Regions from separate parts of the Rhizobium sp. KDH_Rht_773_N genome, predicted to be linked through region 1. Evidence: riboswitches for the same ligand, from Rfam matches in the RefSeq annotation. Region 1 holds a riboswitch; the other holds the start of a gene.

Region 1 (7,190 bases):
TCCGCCGTATCATCGAGGCGCAGCAGGTGGGCCTCGGCATACCCGAAGCCTGTGCCCGCATGACCAACCAGATGCCGTTGCAGGAAGTCAACTTCTTCGCGATCGTCATCGCCATCCAGTCGCAGGCCGGCGGCAACCTGTCGGAAGCGATCGGCAACCTTTCCAAGGTGCTGCGCGACCGCAAGAAGATGAAGGCCAAGGTCAAGGCGCTGTCGATGGAGGCCAAGGCGTCCGCCGTCATCATCGGCTCCCTTCCGTTCATCGTTGCCCTGCTCGTCTATCTGACGTCGCCGCAATACATGATGATCCTGTTCACCGATCCGCGCGGCCACTTCATCATGGGCTTTTCGGCGGTCTGGATGTCGATCGGCATCTTCGTGATGCGCAACATGATCAATTTCGATATCTAGCGGGGGCAGGGCAGCATGTCGCAGGAACTCGCCGCAACATTGACCGATCCCGCCACGATCATGGCGGTGCTTGTCGCCATCGCCGTCTTCGCCACCTTCTACACGCTTGCCGTTCCCTTTTTCGAGCGTGGCGATCTCAACAAGCGCATGAAGGCGGTTTCGACCGAGCGCGAGCAGATCCGCGCCCGCGAGCGCGCCCGCCTGAACGCCGATGCCGGCAGCAAGGCCACGCTCAGGAGCCAGAACAACCGCTCCGTCCGCCAGATCGTCGAGCGTTTCAACCTGCGCAAGGCGCTGGTGGACGACAACACCATGAACAAGCTGCGCGCGGCCGGCCTGCGCTCGGAAAACGCGCTGAACACCTTCCTCGTCGCGCGCTTTCTCCTGCCGTTTCTGTTCCTGGCCGTCGCCGCCTTCTGGATGTTCGGCCTCGGCAACCTTGCCGACAAGGGCCTGCCGATACGGCTCTTCATCGTCATCGGCATCGCCTATGTCGGCTTCTACGCGCCCAACATCTATATCTCCAACCGCATGGGCAAGCGCCAGCACTCCATCAAGCGCGCCTGGCCGGACGCGCTGGACATGATGCTGATCTGCGTGGAATCGGGCATTTCCATCGAAGCGGCCATGCGCCGCGTCTCCGAGGAGCTCGGTGAACAGTCGCCGCCGCTTGCGGAAGAAATGGTGCTGACGACGGCCGAGCTCTCCTTCCTGCCGGATCGGCGCGTGGCGCTCGAAAACCTGGCAACCCGCACCCAGATCGATCTCGTCCGTTCGGTCACGCAGGCGCTCATCCAGGCGGACCGTTACGGCACGCCCGTCGCGACGGCCTTGCGCGTGCTTGCGCAGGAAGGCCGCGACGAGCGCATGAACGAGGCGGAAAAGAAGGCGGCCGCCCTGCCGCCCAAGCTCACCGTGCCGATGATCCTCTTCTTCCTGCCGGTGCTGGTCGCTGTCATCCTCGGCCCCGCCGGCATCCAGGTGGCCGACCGGTTCTGACGCTTGCCGCCGGAAGGGAATCCGGCTAGCGTGCGCCTCCGCGTAACTGGCGAATGAGATGGACGACCATCGGGAAGCGCGGATATTGCTGCCGCTTGCCTGGGCAATCCTCGATCGCTTGAGCAATTCCGGCAGGGCCGGACGCCGCCATTGCCTCGCGAATTGCGTGAAAACGGAGCTTCGCCATGTCTTCCTTCGGCATTTTTATCAGTATTATCAGTGCTTTGATGATCGGCGCGATGAGCCCCGGTCCAAGTTTCGTCGTCGTCTCGCGCATTGCCATTTCGCGTTCCCGCTTTGACGGGCTTGCGGCCGCACTCGGCATGGGCATCGGCGGCGTGACCTTCGCCATCCTTGCCCTTGCCGGCCTGACGGCGCTGCTGTCGCAATTCGAATGGCTCTATCTCGTGCTGAAGATCGCCGGCGGCGCCTATCTGGTCTATATCGCCTTCGCGATCTGGAAGGGCGCCAGCCAGCCGCTGGCCCTTTCGGATGGCGACCTTGCCGGCCGAAGCATGCCGGCGCGCAGTTTCACCACCGCAATGCTGACGCAGCTGAGCAACCCCAAGACGATCGTGGTCTATGCCAGCATCTTTGCCGCACTCCTGCCCAAGGCCGTGCCGGTGGAGCTGCTGCTGGCGCTGCCGGTCGGCGTCTTCCTGGTCGAGGCGGGATGGTATGCGATCGTCGCGCTCGCCTTTTCGGCGCGGCAGCCGCGCAAGGTCTATATCGCCGCCAAGGCCTGGATCGACAGGGCCGCAGGCGCGGTCATGGCCGGCCTCGGCCTGCGCCTCATCCTCTCGGGGCTGAGCAGCAGATAGGTCAGTTGGTACCGGCGGCGGCAGGCGACGTCGCGTCCTTTGCCGCCAGCTTCTGCCAGGAATTCTGCTGCGAAAGCATGCCGCGCAGGTAGGCGACGTTGGCGTCGGCCTGCTGCGGCGAAAGCTCGCGCCGCGCGATCTGCTCGGCCTCGGGAAAACGGCCCTGCAGGCCGACGACGAGGGCCAGGTTCTGGCGCACGCGGCTGTCGGCGGCGGGCTGGCCGGCGGCCGAGCGCAGGTAGGTTTCCGCCGTGCGCAGATCGCCTGTCAGAAGATAGGACATGCCGAGGTTGGAAAGCACCGACGGTTCGTTCGGCTGGATATCGAGCGCGTCGCGATAGCGCTGGCGCGCATCGTTCGGCCGGCCCATCTGGTCGAGGATCGCCCCTTCCGCCGAAATCAGCCGCCAGTCGGGCCGATCGGGCGTCTGTGCCCTGCCGATCGTGTCCAGCGCCTGCTGCAGCTGTCCGGCGGCCGCCTGTGCCTTGCCGTAGGCGGCAAGCACGGTGCGGTCTTCGGGATTGGCGATGGCGACCTGCTGCATGACGGCAAGCGCCTGCGCGTCGCGTCCGTTCATGCGCAGCAGATTGGCATAGGTGACGCCGTTGACGGGATCGCGCGGGTTCTTCTCGTAGGCCTGGCCGACACGGTCGGTGGCTGCTCGCAATTCGTTGGCGTCCATCTGCTCGACCGGCTTGTCGAGCTTCGGGATGGAACCGGTCGTCATGCGATCCTTTGCCGTCGTCGAACAGCCGGCAAGCGCCAGCACGACGAGGATAGCGGCGCTTGCCTGCAGAATACGTTTGTTGAGAGGAGTGGAGGCCGAGACGGGCATTGCGCGATCCTGAATGAAATCGGCGCCTGACCTCAAAGCGGAACAGGGAAAGGCTTTGACGCAATCTTCGCTCCAGCAATAGTCTGTTAACCCTAACAGACAGTTAAGAAACGATTCTGCCCCTGCCTCTAAGGACAAACATGGCCCCCTTCCAGTTCATCGAGAGACCGACTCCCTTCAACACCAAGGGCGGTTCGACGTTGCCGATCTTCGCTGTGACGCCCGCCCATATCGAAACCGGCACGATCGATCCGATCGCGCTCGATTGGGCGCGCAAAGCCGGCTACAAGGCGGAAAGCGGCTCGCTGCTGCTGATCCCGACGGAGGACGGCCATCTCGGCGGTGCGCTCTTCGGCCTCGGCACCAACCCGTCGGAACAGCCCTACATCACCGGCAAGCTCGCCCGCGCGCTTCCTGCCGGCGACTGGCACATCGAGACCGCGCCGCTGACGGCCAACCGCCTGACGCTTGGCTTCGGCCTCGGCAGCTACCGGTTCGACCGCTACAAGTCCGAAAAATCCGCCGCCCCGACGCTGATGATTCCGCGCGACGCCGACGGCAACGAGATCAAGCGCCAGCTCGCCGGCGTCTTCCTCGCCCGCGACCTCATCAACACGCCGACCAACGACATGGGGCCGGAGCAGCTTGAAGCGGCGTTCCGCGGTCTTGCCGATCACTACAAGGCCGAGATGTCGGTCATCATCGGCGACGACCTGCTCAAGGAAAACTTCCCGCTGGTCCACACCGTCGGTCGCGCCAGCGCCGATGCGCCGCGCCTGCTGGAGCTGCGCTGGGGCAAGAAGGGCCACCGCAAGGTTACGCTCGTCGGCAAGGGCGTCTGCTTCGATACCGGCGGCCTCGACATCAAGCCGGCGTCCTCCATGCTGCTGATGAAGAAGGACATGGGCGGTGCCGCAAACGTCATGGGCCTCGCGCTCATGATCATGGACGCCAAGCTGAAGGTCGATCTGCGCGTCATCATCCCGGTCGTCGAGAATTCCATCTCGTCGAACGCCTTCCGTCCCGGCGATATCTACAAGAGCCGCAAGGGGCTGACCGTCCAGATCGACAATACCGACGCCGAAGGCCGCCTGATCCTGGCCGACGCGCTCGCCTATGCCGACGAGGAAGAGCCGGACCTGCTGATCGACATGGCCACGCTGACGGGTGCTGCCCGCGTCGCGCTCGGCCCCGACCTGCCACCTTTCTTCACCGACGACGAGAACCTTGCCCACGACCTGATGGAAGCAAGCCTCGAAACCGACGATCCACTCTGGCGCATGCCGCTCTATGCCGGCTACGAAAAGGATATCCGCGCCAAATTCGCCGATATCACCAATGCCCCGGCCGGCGGCATGGCCGGCGCCATCACCGCCGCACTTTTCCTCAAGCGCTTCGTCGGCAAGGCCAAGAGCTGGGCGCATTTCGATATCTTCGGCTGGGCGCCGAACGAGCGCGCCCATTCGCCGGGTGGCGGCGAGGCGCAGGCGATCCGCGCACTCTACCGTCATATCCGCCACAGTATACGCTGAGCATGTCGCGCAAAAGTGTGAAGCGGTTTTGCGACAACGACATGCGAGACAAAAGCTTCGCTGAGCCTCGTCGTTAAAATTTTATTCACCTTGCGAGGCGGCATTCCGTGCCGCCTCTTGCCTGTGCCGACCAACTGCCGGAAAATGAAACGTTAGCGTAACGATTTCCGGAGGGGCCGTGCCGATCGAACTGACCGCCTCACAGGCGCTTGGCCTCTGGCATGGCGTGGCGCTGAACCAGGTTCGCCACGACAACAGAGATTTGACGTTGCGCCAGATGGCGATCCTGCTGCATATCTATCTCGTGCCGCCGCCGCATACCGTGCGCGGGCTGGCCGCGACGCTGAACGTGACGAAACCGGTCATCACGCGCGCGCTGGACACGATGGGCGAAATGGGCCTCGTCGACCGCGTCCGCGACGATGCCGACCGCCGCAACGTCATCATCAAGCGCACCGTCGGCGGCGCGCTCTATCTTGAAAAGCTCGGCGACCTCGTGCGCGAGCAGGGTCGCAAGCTTCCGGTCTGAACGGCCGCTGAAAGGGAATGCCATGACGATGCTCGATCGCCGCCTCCATGCCTACCGCCCGGACCTGGCGGAAGCCGGCCTTGAAGGCAAGGTCGAGGCGGCGCGTTTTGTCAGCGGCACGCCGGCCCGCGTCTGCGTCCCGGTCGTCGCCCTGCGTCCTGAACCCGATCTCGCCCGCGGCATCGACACCGAACTGCTCCACGGCGAGGATGTCACGATATTCGATCGCGCCGGCGGCTGGTGCTGGGTCAAGGCCGTATCCGACGGTTATGTCGGCTATGTGCCGGAGGATGCAATTGCAGAAGCCGCGCCTGCGCCGACCCACATGGTCATTGCCCAGCGCACCTTCCTCTATCCCGAGCCGGAACTGCGCAAACCCTACAGGGCGGTGCTGTCCATCGGCAGCCGTGTCCACGTTTCGGGCGAAGCGGAAGCCCGCGGCAATCGCTATCTGGTGCTTGCCGACGGCACGGCGATCTTCTCGAAACACCTGCTGCCGCTCGGGGCGCTGGACGGAGAAGATTATGTCGCAATCGCCGCCCGCTTTCTGGAAGTGCCCTATCTCTGGGGCGGCCGTTCCGGCCTCGGCGTCGATTGCTCCGGCCTCGTCCAGCTGGCGCTGCGGATGACCGGCAGAAACGCGCCGCGCGATACCGACATGCAGGCGGAGGGCCTTGGCGAGCCGATCGAACGCGCGGATGTGCGCCGCGGCGATCTGGTCTTCTGGAAGGGGCATGTCGCCATTTTCGAAGACGCAGATACGATCATCCACGCCAACGGAAACACGATGACCGTCGCGCGCGAGAATTTCGCAGCCGCCGTCGAGCGCATCGGCTGGCTCTACGAGCAGCCGACCGGCTATCGCCGGCCGTTCTGACCCTGGCTGCGATCGTCAGGCTGCCGGCGGTTCCGGCCAGTCCCTGATGCCGCCCGTCCATTCCTCGAACGCTTTCGAAAGCTTCAGCACGCGCATGTCGTCGAAGCGCGGGCCGACGATCTGCAGGCCGATCGGCATGCCCTTGGCGAATCCGCAATTGATCGACGAGGCCGGCTGCTCCGACATGTTCCATGGCACCGTGAAGGCGATATGTTCGAAGGGCAGTGCGGGATCGTTGGTCGGCGAGGCCCACTCGGCCGGATAGGACACGATCGGGTTGGTCGGCGACAGGACCGCATCCACTTCGGTGAACAGCCGCCCGCAGGCCTTGCGCATCTCGATCGTCTGGTTGAAGCCCCTGACGGCATCGACCCCGCTGACATCGGCGCCGCCCTTTGCCCATTCGTAGATATAGGGAAGGATGCTCGCGCGGCGCTCCTCGTCGAGCCCGGCAATGTCGCCCCAGAAGCGGGCGCGCCAGAAATTGTCGAGCCCGTCCAGCATGGCGCGCGTCAGCACCGGTCCGGCCGGGACGATCGTCGCTCCCGCCTTCTCGAAAAGCAGCGCGGCCTGCTCGACGGCGATCCCCACCTCCTCATCGACCGCAAGGCCGCAGCCGGCGTCGAGCATCAGCCCGATCCGCATTCCGTTGAGATCGATGCCGAGATCCATCCAGTCGAAATCGTTGGGCGGCAGGCTGGTGCCGTCCCGCCAGTCGGGGCGCGACAGGGTCGCCATCGCATAGGCGGCATCCTCGACGCTGCGGGTCATCGGTCCCGCGCACCGGCCGACATAATAGGGATCGACGGGAATGCGCCCCTGGCTCGGTTTGAAACCGAAGATCCCCGTCCAGCCCGCCGGCAGGCGCACCGAACCGCCGATATCGGTGCCGATATGCAACGGCCCGTAGCCGGCGGCGGCGGCGGCAGCGGCCCCGGCGCTCGAGCCGCCGGGGTTCCGGGTGACGTCCCAGGGATTGCGGCTGAGGTGATGGAAGCTCGAAAGGCCCGATGAGAGCATGCCGTAGTCGGGGCAGGTCGTCTTGGCGAAGATGATCGCGCCGTCCTCGCGCAGCCGCGCCGCCGCCGGCGCATCCGCCTCCGCCGGTTTCAGCTCCACCGCCTTCGTGCCGAGCGGCACCGGCTGGCCCTTGGTGGCGATCAGTTCCTTCAGCGTGACGGGTATGC
Region 2 (7,190 bases), 1.9 Mb from region 1:
GCCAAGCGTCTCCGCAGCCGAAAGCGCCGGCAGGCCCGAAGGTGTCGGCCGGTCCATGCGCACGCCTTCGGACATGACGGTCATGGCGGTGGAGCGCAATGGCGAGCGCCAGCCGAGATGGCCGGCGAGATCGGCAAGCCAAGAGACCGGGCGGGCGATCGACGGCGGGATGGCGATGACCGGCGCGTCCGGCAGGCCGAGCCAGGCGCGGTGCAGCCTGACAAGGCTTGCGAGCGTGTGCCGTTCTTGGGCGGCCAGTGCGATATCGCTGCCGGAGGCAAGCGCGCCCGATATCGCGGCCGAGACCGCGGCGGCGACATCTTCGGCCGCGACCGTTTCAACCGGGCTGTCGGCATGGAGGAGCGGCAGGGCAAGCGGGAAGGATGCGAGCGCGCGCAGAAGGGCTGTGCCGCCGTGGGCGTTGCGGCCGAGCACGAGGGAGGGGCGCAGGATCACGTAAGGCAGGCCGGACGCCGCAAGCGCGATATCGGCGGCGCGTTTGGTGGCGAGGAAGGGCAGGTCGGCGCCGGCGCCGTCCGTTCGGGCGGAGATCTGGACGAAGAGTGTGACACCGGCCAGTCGCGCCGCTTGCTGGAGCGCGATCATGGCGTGTTGCTGGGTGGCAGCGAGATTGTCTGAAAGACCGTCCTGGAGGGCGCCGGCGCTGTTGACGACCATGTGCTGGCCTTGCAGCACGCAGGCCCAGGTGGCCACATCGGTCATCTTCTCCAGATCGGCCCTGATCCAGCGGATGGCGGGCTGGCGGATGCGTGCCCGGTCGGGATTGCGGGCAAGCCCGGTTACGGTGCAGCCGTCGGCCAGCAAGCGCGCTGCGACCGCCGAGCCGATGAAACCTGTGGCACCGAGAATCAGGATGTTCATGGCGGCAGACTACCGAAAAACGGCATATCGGGCAGGGGGCGCGTCGCAAAACGTGCGTGTCTTGCGCGCAAGAACGGCCTTGCTTTCATTTCGGATAGCTCAAGCGACGAGGCGGGGATCGATTTTCGCCATGGGAACGGCGCATTCGGTGACGATCCGCGCCGCCAGGGATGGATCGAGCGGCGGCCTGACGTGGAAGAAGGCAAGTTCCAACGCCAGGCCGATGGCGAAGGGCCGCTTGCCGATGGGCACGAGATTTCGATCGAGAGCATCGGCCAGCTTCGGCCAAAGGCGGCGCACGTAGGCAAGGGGCGTATCGCCCGGACGGTGCTCGTCCGTCAGCCGCGGTATTCCGAACTGCGAATGGCCGATGGTCGAGATCACGTAACGAAGCGTTTCCATCGCCGTCTCTTGCGGGATCAGGGCTCCGGACCTTCTTGCCGCGCTATAGGTCAGGTTGAGCAGGGAATCATGGCTTTCCAGCAGGAAGGCGTTCGGCAGGTTGCCGGTGTAGTAACGCGAGCCATCCTCGGTTTCCATGGCAATGAGATCGGCGGCGTCGCTGAGCTGGCCGGCCGAGGCGATGTCAAACGCGGTGAGGACGCAGGAAAAACCACCGACCGATCCCAGGGCCGCGAAGAGATCGATCGAACGAACATCGCCGTCCGTCGCCATTTCCTCAGTCACGTGGTCGAGCAGGGCGCGCGCGACCAGCCCCGGGCTTTGCAAGGTATCTTCGGTCTCGCGCCGGCGCGGATCGGCAGAGGCCGGGCCGTCCGCAAGGCTTTCCATCTCCTCTCGCAAAGGGATGGATGGAGGTCCGGGCGGTTTGGTGCTGCGGCCGAATGTCGGAGCTTTCATGAGTGCGATGTTGAGACGAAGCCGTTAACGTTTGGTTAGGATGGCGGCGTGAGTGAGGATTTGCTTAATTAGTTTTTGCTTTTGTAATTACAGATGATGCCGACTGACGCATTTTCTGACGAGAAATATGCTTGGCGGCCCTCCGATCGGCGCATAAGATCGAGCGCTCTACCTTGGAGAGCGCCATGCGGCCGACAGACGACCACGCAGATCATGACCACGATCACCATGATCCTCACCACGACAACCACTATTCCGACATGCAGGCGCGCGTCAAAGCGCTGGAGACGCTGCTGACGGAGAAGGGGCTGATCGATCCGGCGGCGATCGATGCGATCGTCGAGACCTATGAGACGAAGGTCGGGCCGCGCAACGGGGCGCGGGTCGTGGCGAAGGCCTGGAGCGATCCGGATTTTGCCGAATGGCTGAAACGGGACGCGACGGCGGCGATCGCGAGCCTTGGGTTTACCGGCCGGCAGGGCGAGCATATGCGGGCCGTCTTCAATACACCGGATACGCATAACCTCATCGTCTGCACGCTCTGCTCCTGCTATCCGTGGTCGGTGCTCGGCCTGCCGCCGGTCTGGTACAAGGCGCCGGCCTATCGCTCGCGCGCGGTCATCGATCCGCGCGGCGTGCTTGCGGAATTCGGGCTGACGCTGCCGGAGGGCAAGAAGGTGCGCGTCTGGGATTCGACGGCGGAGCTGCGCTATCTCGTCATTCCCGAACGACCGGAGGGGAGCGAAGGCATGGACGAGCAGGCGCTGGCCGATCTCGTCAGCCGCGATGCGATGATCGGCACTGCCGTTGCCCATATGCCGGAGAAGGCGTCGTGAACGGGCCGCACGATCTCGGCGGGCAGATGGGTTTCGGCCCTGTGGCGCCTGAAGCAAACGAGCCCTGTTTCCATGCCGAATGGGAAAAGCGGGCGCTCGGCATCACGCTCTCCTGCGGCGCCTTCGGCGCCTGGACGATCGACGAGAGCCGGCATGCGCGCGAAAGCATTCCGCCGGCCGACTATCTCTCGGCGAGCTATTACGAGATCTGGATTCGCGGCATCGACATGCTTCTGGAGCGCCACGGATTTGCGACGCGGGAAGAGCTGCTCTCCGGCCACAGGCTGCAGGACGGCGCGGTGCCGAAGCGGGTGCTGAAGGCCGATATGGTGGCGGGCGTGCTCGCCAGGGGCGGTCCCTGCGACCGGCCGGTGGAGACGGCGCCGCTCTTCGTGGTCGGCGAGACGGTGAAGACCAGGAATTTCAATCCGGCCACGCATACGCGACTGCCGCGCTACGCCCGCGCCAGGACAGGCACGATCGAGGCGGTTCAGGGGTCCTTCGTCTTTCCCGACGACAATGCGCATGGCAAGGGCGAGAACCCGCAATGGCTCTATACGGTCGTCTTCGACGGCAGCGAGATCTGGGGCGAGGGCGCCGACCCGTCGCTGACGGTCTCGATCGATGCATGGGAGAGCTATCTTGAGCGTGTGTGAGCTGCCCTCCCAGCTGGCGCAATCGCCCGGCCTGCCGAAGTCACCGGAGGGTGATCCCGTCTTCCCGGAGCCCTGGGCGGCGGAAGCCTTCGCCATGACCGTGCATCTGCACGAGAAGGGGCTGTTTGCCTGGAGCGAATGGGCGCAGGTCCTGTCGAAGGAATTGCACAGGCCCGGCCGGGCCGAGGACGGCAGCGACTATTTCGATTGCTGGGTGGCGGCCCTTTGCGATCTGCTCGTCAGCCGCGGCGTGGCGGATGCCGACGTGATCCTCGAGCTGCAGAAGAGCTGGCAGCGGGCGGCAGAGGCGACGCCGCACGGTAGGCCGATCGAGCTTGCCAACGATCCGCTGCGGTGAGGTTGCCGTCTTACGACGGGAACTGCCGGTAACATTCCTCGGCCACCTTGCGCAGCATGTCGCGGGAGATTTCGCCCGTCACCGCATAACCGAGTTCGCCGTCGATCCAGTAGAAGGTCTCGACATCGCTGGCGGAAGCGAAGCGGAAACTCGTCGTCCTGTTTTCCTTGTTGCGGCCGACGATGACGGTCAGCCGTTCGCCGCCCTGGTCCTCGTACATGAACATGGCGCCGGGCCGGCCGTCGACCGGCAGCAGGCGGCCGCCGACCAGGTGGAAGCCGAGCGATTGCAGGTCCGGCACCTTGAGATCGGGGATCGCCAGGCGCTTGCCGAGCCAGGTCGCCAGATGCGCCTCCTCGTTGGCGAAGACCTCGACCGGGTGGCGCACCTCGCTCGCATAGACGAGGAAGGCGGTCTCGGCCTGTTTCGGCAGGGTCTCGGATTCGGCCAGCTGCAGCGGCGGGCGCTCGAAGAGCGGCGGGACGAAACGGTCGCTGAGGGCGCCGAGCGCAAAGAGCGTGACGGCGGCGGCGGCGAAGGCGGCGCGCATCGCCCAGCGGGAGGCCGGCTGCCTGGCCGGTGTCACCATGCGGGGATCCGTCTCGCGGCTCTTCTCGTAGCCTGCAAACAGCGATCTGATGCCGGCATTCTGTGCCTGCCAGCCAGCGACCATGGCGGCCTTTTCGGGGTTTTCGGCAAGGTAGGCTTCCACGCGGGCGCGGGCAGCCTCGGGCAATTGCCCGTCCGCATAGGCGTGCAGGTCCGCTTCGGTCACGGCAGGGTTGGTCTCGTTCATTTCGGTCTCCGAAGCGTAATCACGTTATCGGCTTTCATATGTTCGCTCATGCGCTGGCGCGCGCGCGACAGGCGCGACATGACAGTGCCGATCGGAATGTCCAGCATGGCGGCGACTTCGCTGTAGCTGTAGCCCTCGATGACGACGAGCATCAGCACGGCGCGGTAGTCTTCCGGCAGGCTGTTCAGCGCCTGTTCCAGCCGCAGGCGCTCCAGCGGGTCGCCCTCGGCATCCGGACCGGCCATGCCCTCGGCGGCGTCGAGTTCGACCAGCCGGTCGCGGGGGCTTGCGCGGCGGGTGTTGCGGTAGAGGTTGGTCATCGTCGTCAGGACCCAGCCGCGCAGGTTGATGCCGCGCCACTGGCCGCGCCGGGCCAGAACCTTTTCCACGCAATCCTGCAGCAGATCCTCGCCTTCGGCATCCGAGCGGGTGAGGCTGCGGGAATAGCGGCGGAGCGAGGGAAGGAGGGCCAGGATCTGGCCCTCGAACGTTTCGGGTGGGGGCGTCTTCACGCTTGCCTCATCAGGGCTTTGCCAGATCCCAGACACCGCCGACGCCATCGCCGGTAATGTCGCCGGACTTGGTGTCCTTCACCCAGTAATAGAGCGGCATGCCGTCCTTGGCCCACTGCTTGGTTCCATCCTTGCGTTCGACGAGCGAGTATGCACCATCGGCCTTGGCATCGGAAGCGGCCAGGAAGGGCGGCCAGTTGGCGGCGCACTTGTCGTAGCAGTTCGTAACGCCCTTTTCGTCCTTCTTGTAGGTGTAGAGCGTCATGCCCTTTTCACCGGCAAGAACCTTGCCCTTGGCCGTTTCGACTTCGGTGACGGCGGGGGCGGCGAAGGCTGCGCCGGCGGTGGCAGCGACAACTGCCAGCACGGACAGGAATTTCACGGACTTCATGGTCTCTCTCCTCGGGTTAGGCACGCATTCTTGCGATACCGGAGATGAGACACGGCAGGCCGCGGTTTTATTCCCCCTTTTTTGAAGGCCCGTTTGCTGCCGGCGTCGCGGCGGGCACGCTCGATGGCGCTTCGCAGGCTAGGCAGACGATCCGAAAGGTTCTAGTGTCGCGCAGCCTGCGTGACTGGCGAGACAGATGGAAAACCATCGGGGAGCGCAGGTTGCCGATGCCGCTCGCCTGGGCACAAAAGTAACCTTCGTAATGTGTGCCATGCCCATGCAAAACCAGAATCCCCGCCTTATCGAAGCCCTTTCGCAACTCGACCAGCTCACCAACTGGGAACAGCGCCCGCGCGGCGAAATGCGCGTCGGGCTGGAACCGATCCTCGATCTCTCCGCCCGGCTCGGCAATCCGCACCGCGCCTTTCGTTCCATCCATGTGGCGGGCACGAAGGGCAAGAGTTCGACCTGCGCGCTGATCGAGGCGGGGCTGCGCCATGCCGGCATTTCCGTCGGGCGTTATGCCTCGCCGCATGTGGAGCATATTTCCGAGCGCATCAGCGTGAACGGCAGGCCGGTCGAGGAAGGCGCGCTTGCCGAGGCGCTGTTTCTTGCGCTCGATGCCCTGCGGGCGGCGCGGGCGGAAGCGACGGCCGCGGAGGCCGCGACCTGGTTCGACCTGCTGACCGCCGCGGGCATCCTGATTTTCCGGGATGCCGGCATAGAATGGGCGGTGGTCGAGACGGGGCTCGGCGGGCGGCTGGATTCGACCAATATCGTCGACAGCGACGTTTCCGTCATCACCAATATCGGGCTCGAACATACGGAAATCCTCGGCAGGACGCGCGCCGCCATCGCCTTCGAAAAGGCCGGCATCATCAAGCCGCACTCGGCCGTCGTCACCCCGCTTGAGGCGGAGGACGAAGCCGGTGCGGTGATTGCGAAGCGGGCGGCCGAAGTTGACGCGCGGCTGATCCGGCCGGACTTTTCCGGGCTGAAGACGATTGCCGAACGCAATGTCGCGGTCGCCGCTGCGGCGCTCGACGTGCTCGGAGAAGGCGGTGTGACGGCCCGCGAGGGCAGGGCGGTCGGCGGCTGGCTGATCGACAGGGACGCCGAGCGGGAATCGCAGCTGCCGGGACGGCTGGAACGGTTCACCGTGCCTGTTGCCGGCCGGCGCGTTTGCGTCATGCTCGACGGGGCGCATGTGCCGTTCAATCTCGAGGCGGTGCTTGACGATCTCTCCGGCATGGACGGGTTTTCCGGCCGGGGCATCGCGGTCGTCGCGCTTGCGGCGGACAAGGATGCGGCGGGGCTTCTCGACGTTATCAGCCGATACGGCGTCTCGCCGATCTTCACCTCGGTTTCCAACCGTTTCCGTTCGCCGGCCGAACTGCAGGCGCTTGCCGGCGAGATCGGCCTTGCGAGCGAGGTGATCGAGGACCCCCAGGCCGCCTACCGGCGGGCGCTCGAACGGGCGGCCGCATCCGGCACATGGGTCATCCTGACGGGATCGCTCTATCTCGCCGGCCTGTTGCGCGAGCGGGTGATCGGCGAGGCGCGCTAGCACCTGGGAATTCGCTGTTGGCGAAGCACTGGAGCAGCGCCGCGCCGCCGAAATCGTTTACGGCGCGGACGCGCAGCGTATCCTTGACCGCTTTGCAGACAATTCGGCGAAGCTCGGGGCTTAAATCGACATCAGGGAGGGCGGCTATCTCAGGATATAGGTTAAGACCGGACAAGACCGAACGTTGCGATGCTTGTCAGCTTGCCGGATGACAGTGCCGGTGACGGCTCCGTCCGGGTCTATTGCCCGCAACTGCGTCCCCGGCTTGCAATCCGTTTCGCGATTGGCATATTATGCCATAGCTGCGGCAGTCTGAGATCGCGACAGCCAA

Evidence for each region. Region 1 has a riboswitch for ZMP and ZTP ahead of ACU8HS_RS08150 (LysE family translocator). Riboswitches for the same ligand answer to the same signal wherever they lie in the genome.
Region 2: it holds a riboswitch for ZMP and ZTP, as region 1 does, so the genes downstream of both, ACU8HS_RS17130 (bifunctional folylpolyglutamate synthase/dihydrofolate synthase) here and ACU8HS_RS08150 (LysE family translocator) in region 1, are expected to answer to the same signal.

The regions. Positions count from the first base shown of each region.
Region 1 is NZ_CM129525.1:1,590,277-1,597,466, reverse strand. Features, by position in the region: gene ACU8HS_RS08160 (type II secretion system F family protein) at 1-410, shown strand, start outside; gene ACU8HS_RS08155 (type II secretion system F family protein) at 426-1,409, shown strand; ZMP/ZTP riboswitch at 1,442-1,521, shown strand; gene ACU8HS_RS08150 (LysE family translocator) at 1,595-2,230, shown strand; gene ACU8HS_RS08145 (tetratricopeptide repeat protein) at 2,232-3,065, opposite strand; gene ACU8HS_RS08140 (leucyl aminopeptidase family protein) at 3,206-4,597, shown strand; gene ACU8HS_RS08135 (MarR family transcriptional regulator) at 4,776-5,126, shown strand; gene ACU8HS_RS08130 (C40 family peptidase) at 5,149-6,003, shown strand; gene ACU8HS_RS08125 (amidase) at 6,019-7,190, opposite strand, start outside.
Region 2 is NZ_CM129525.1:3,468,471-3,475,660, forward strand. Features, by position in the region: gene ACU8HS_RS17090 (SDR family oxidoreductase) at 1-882, opposite strand, end outside; gene ACU8HS_RS17095 (hypothetical protein) at 982-1,674, opposite strand; gene nthA (nitrile hydratase subunit alpha) at 1,929-2,579, shown strand; gene nthB (nitrile hydratase subunit beta) at 2,576-3,235, shown strand; gene ACU8HS_RS17110 (nitrile hydratase accessory protein) at 3,222-3,593, shown strand; gene ACU8HS_RS17115 (anti-sigma factor family protein) at 3,604-4,389, opposite strand; gene ACU8HS_RS17120 (RNA polymerase sigma factor) at 4,386-4,901, opposite strand; gene ACU8HS_RS17125 (COG4315 family predicted lipoprotein) at 4,912-5,292, opposite strand; ZMP/ZTP riboswitch at 5,463-5,543, shown strand; gene ACU8HS_RS17130 (bifunctional folylpolyglutamate synthase/dihydrofolate synthase) at 5,570-6,859, shown strand.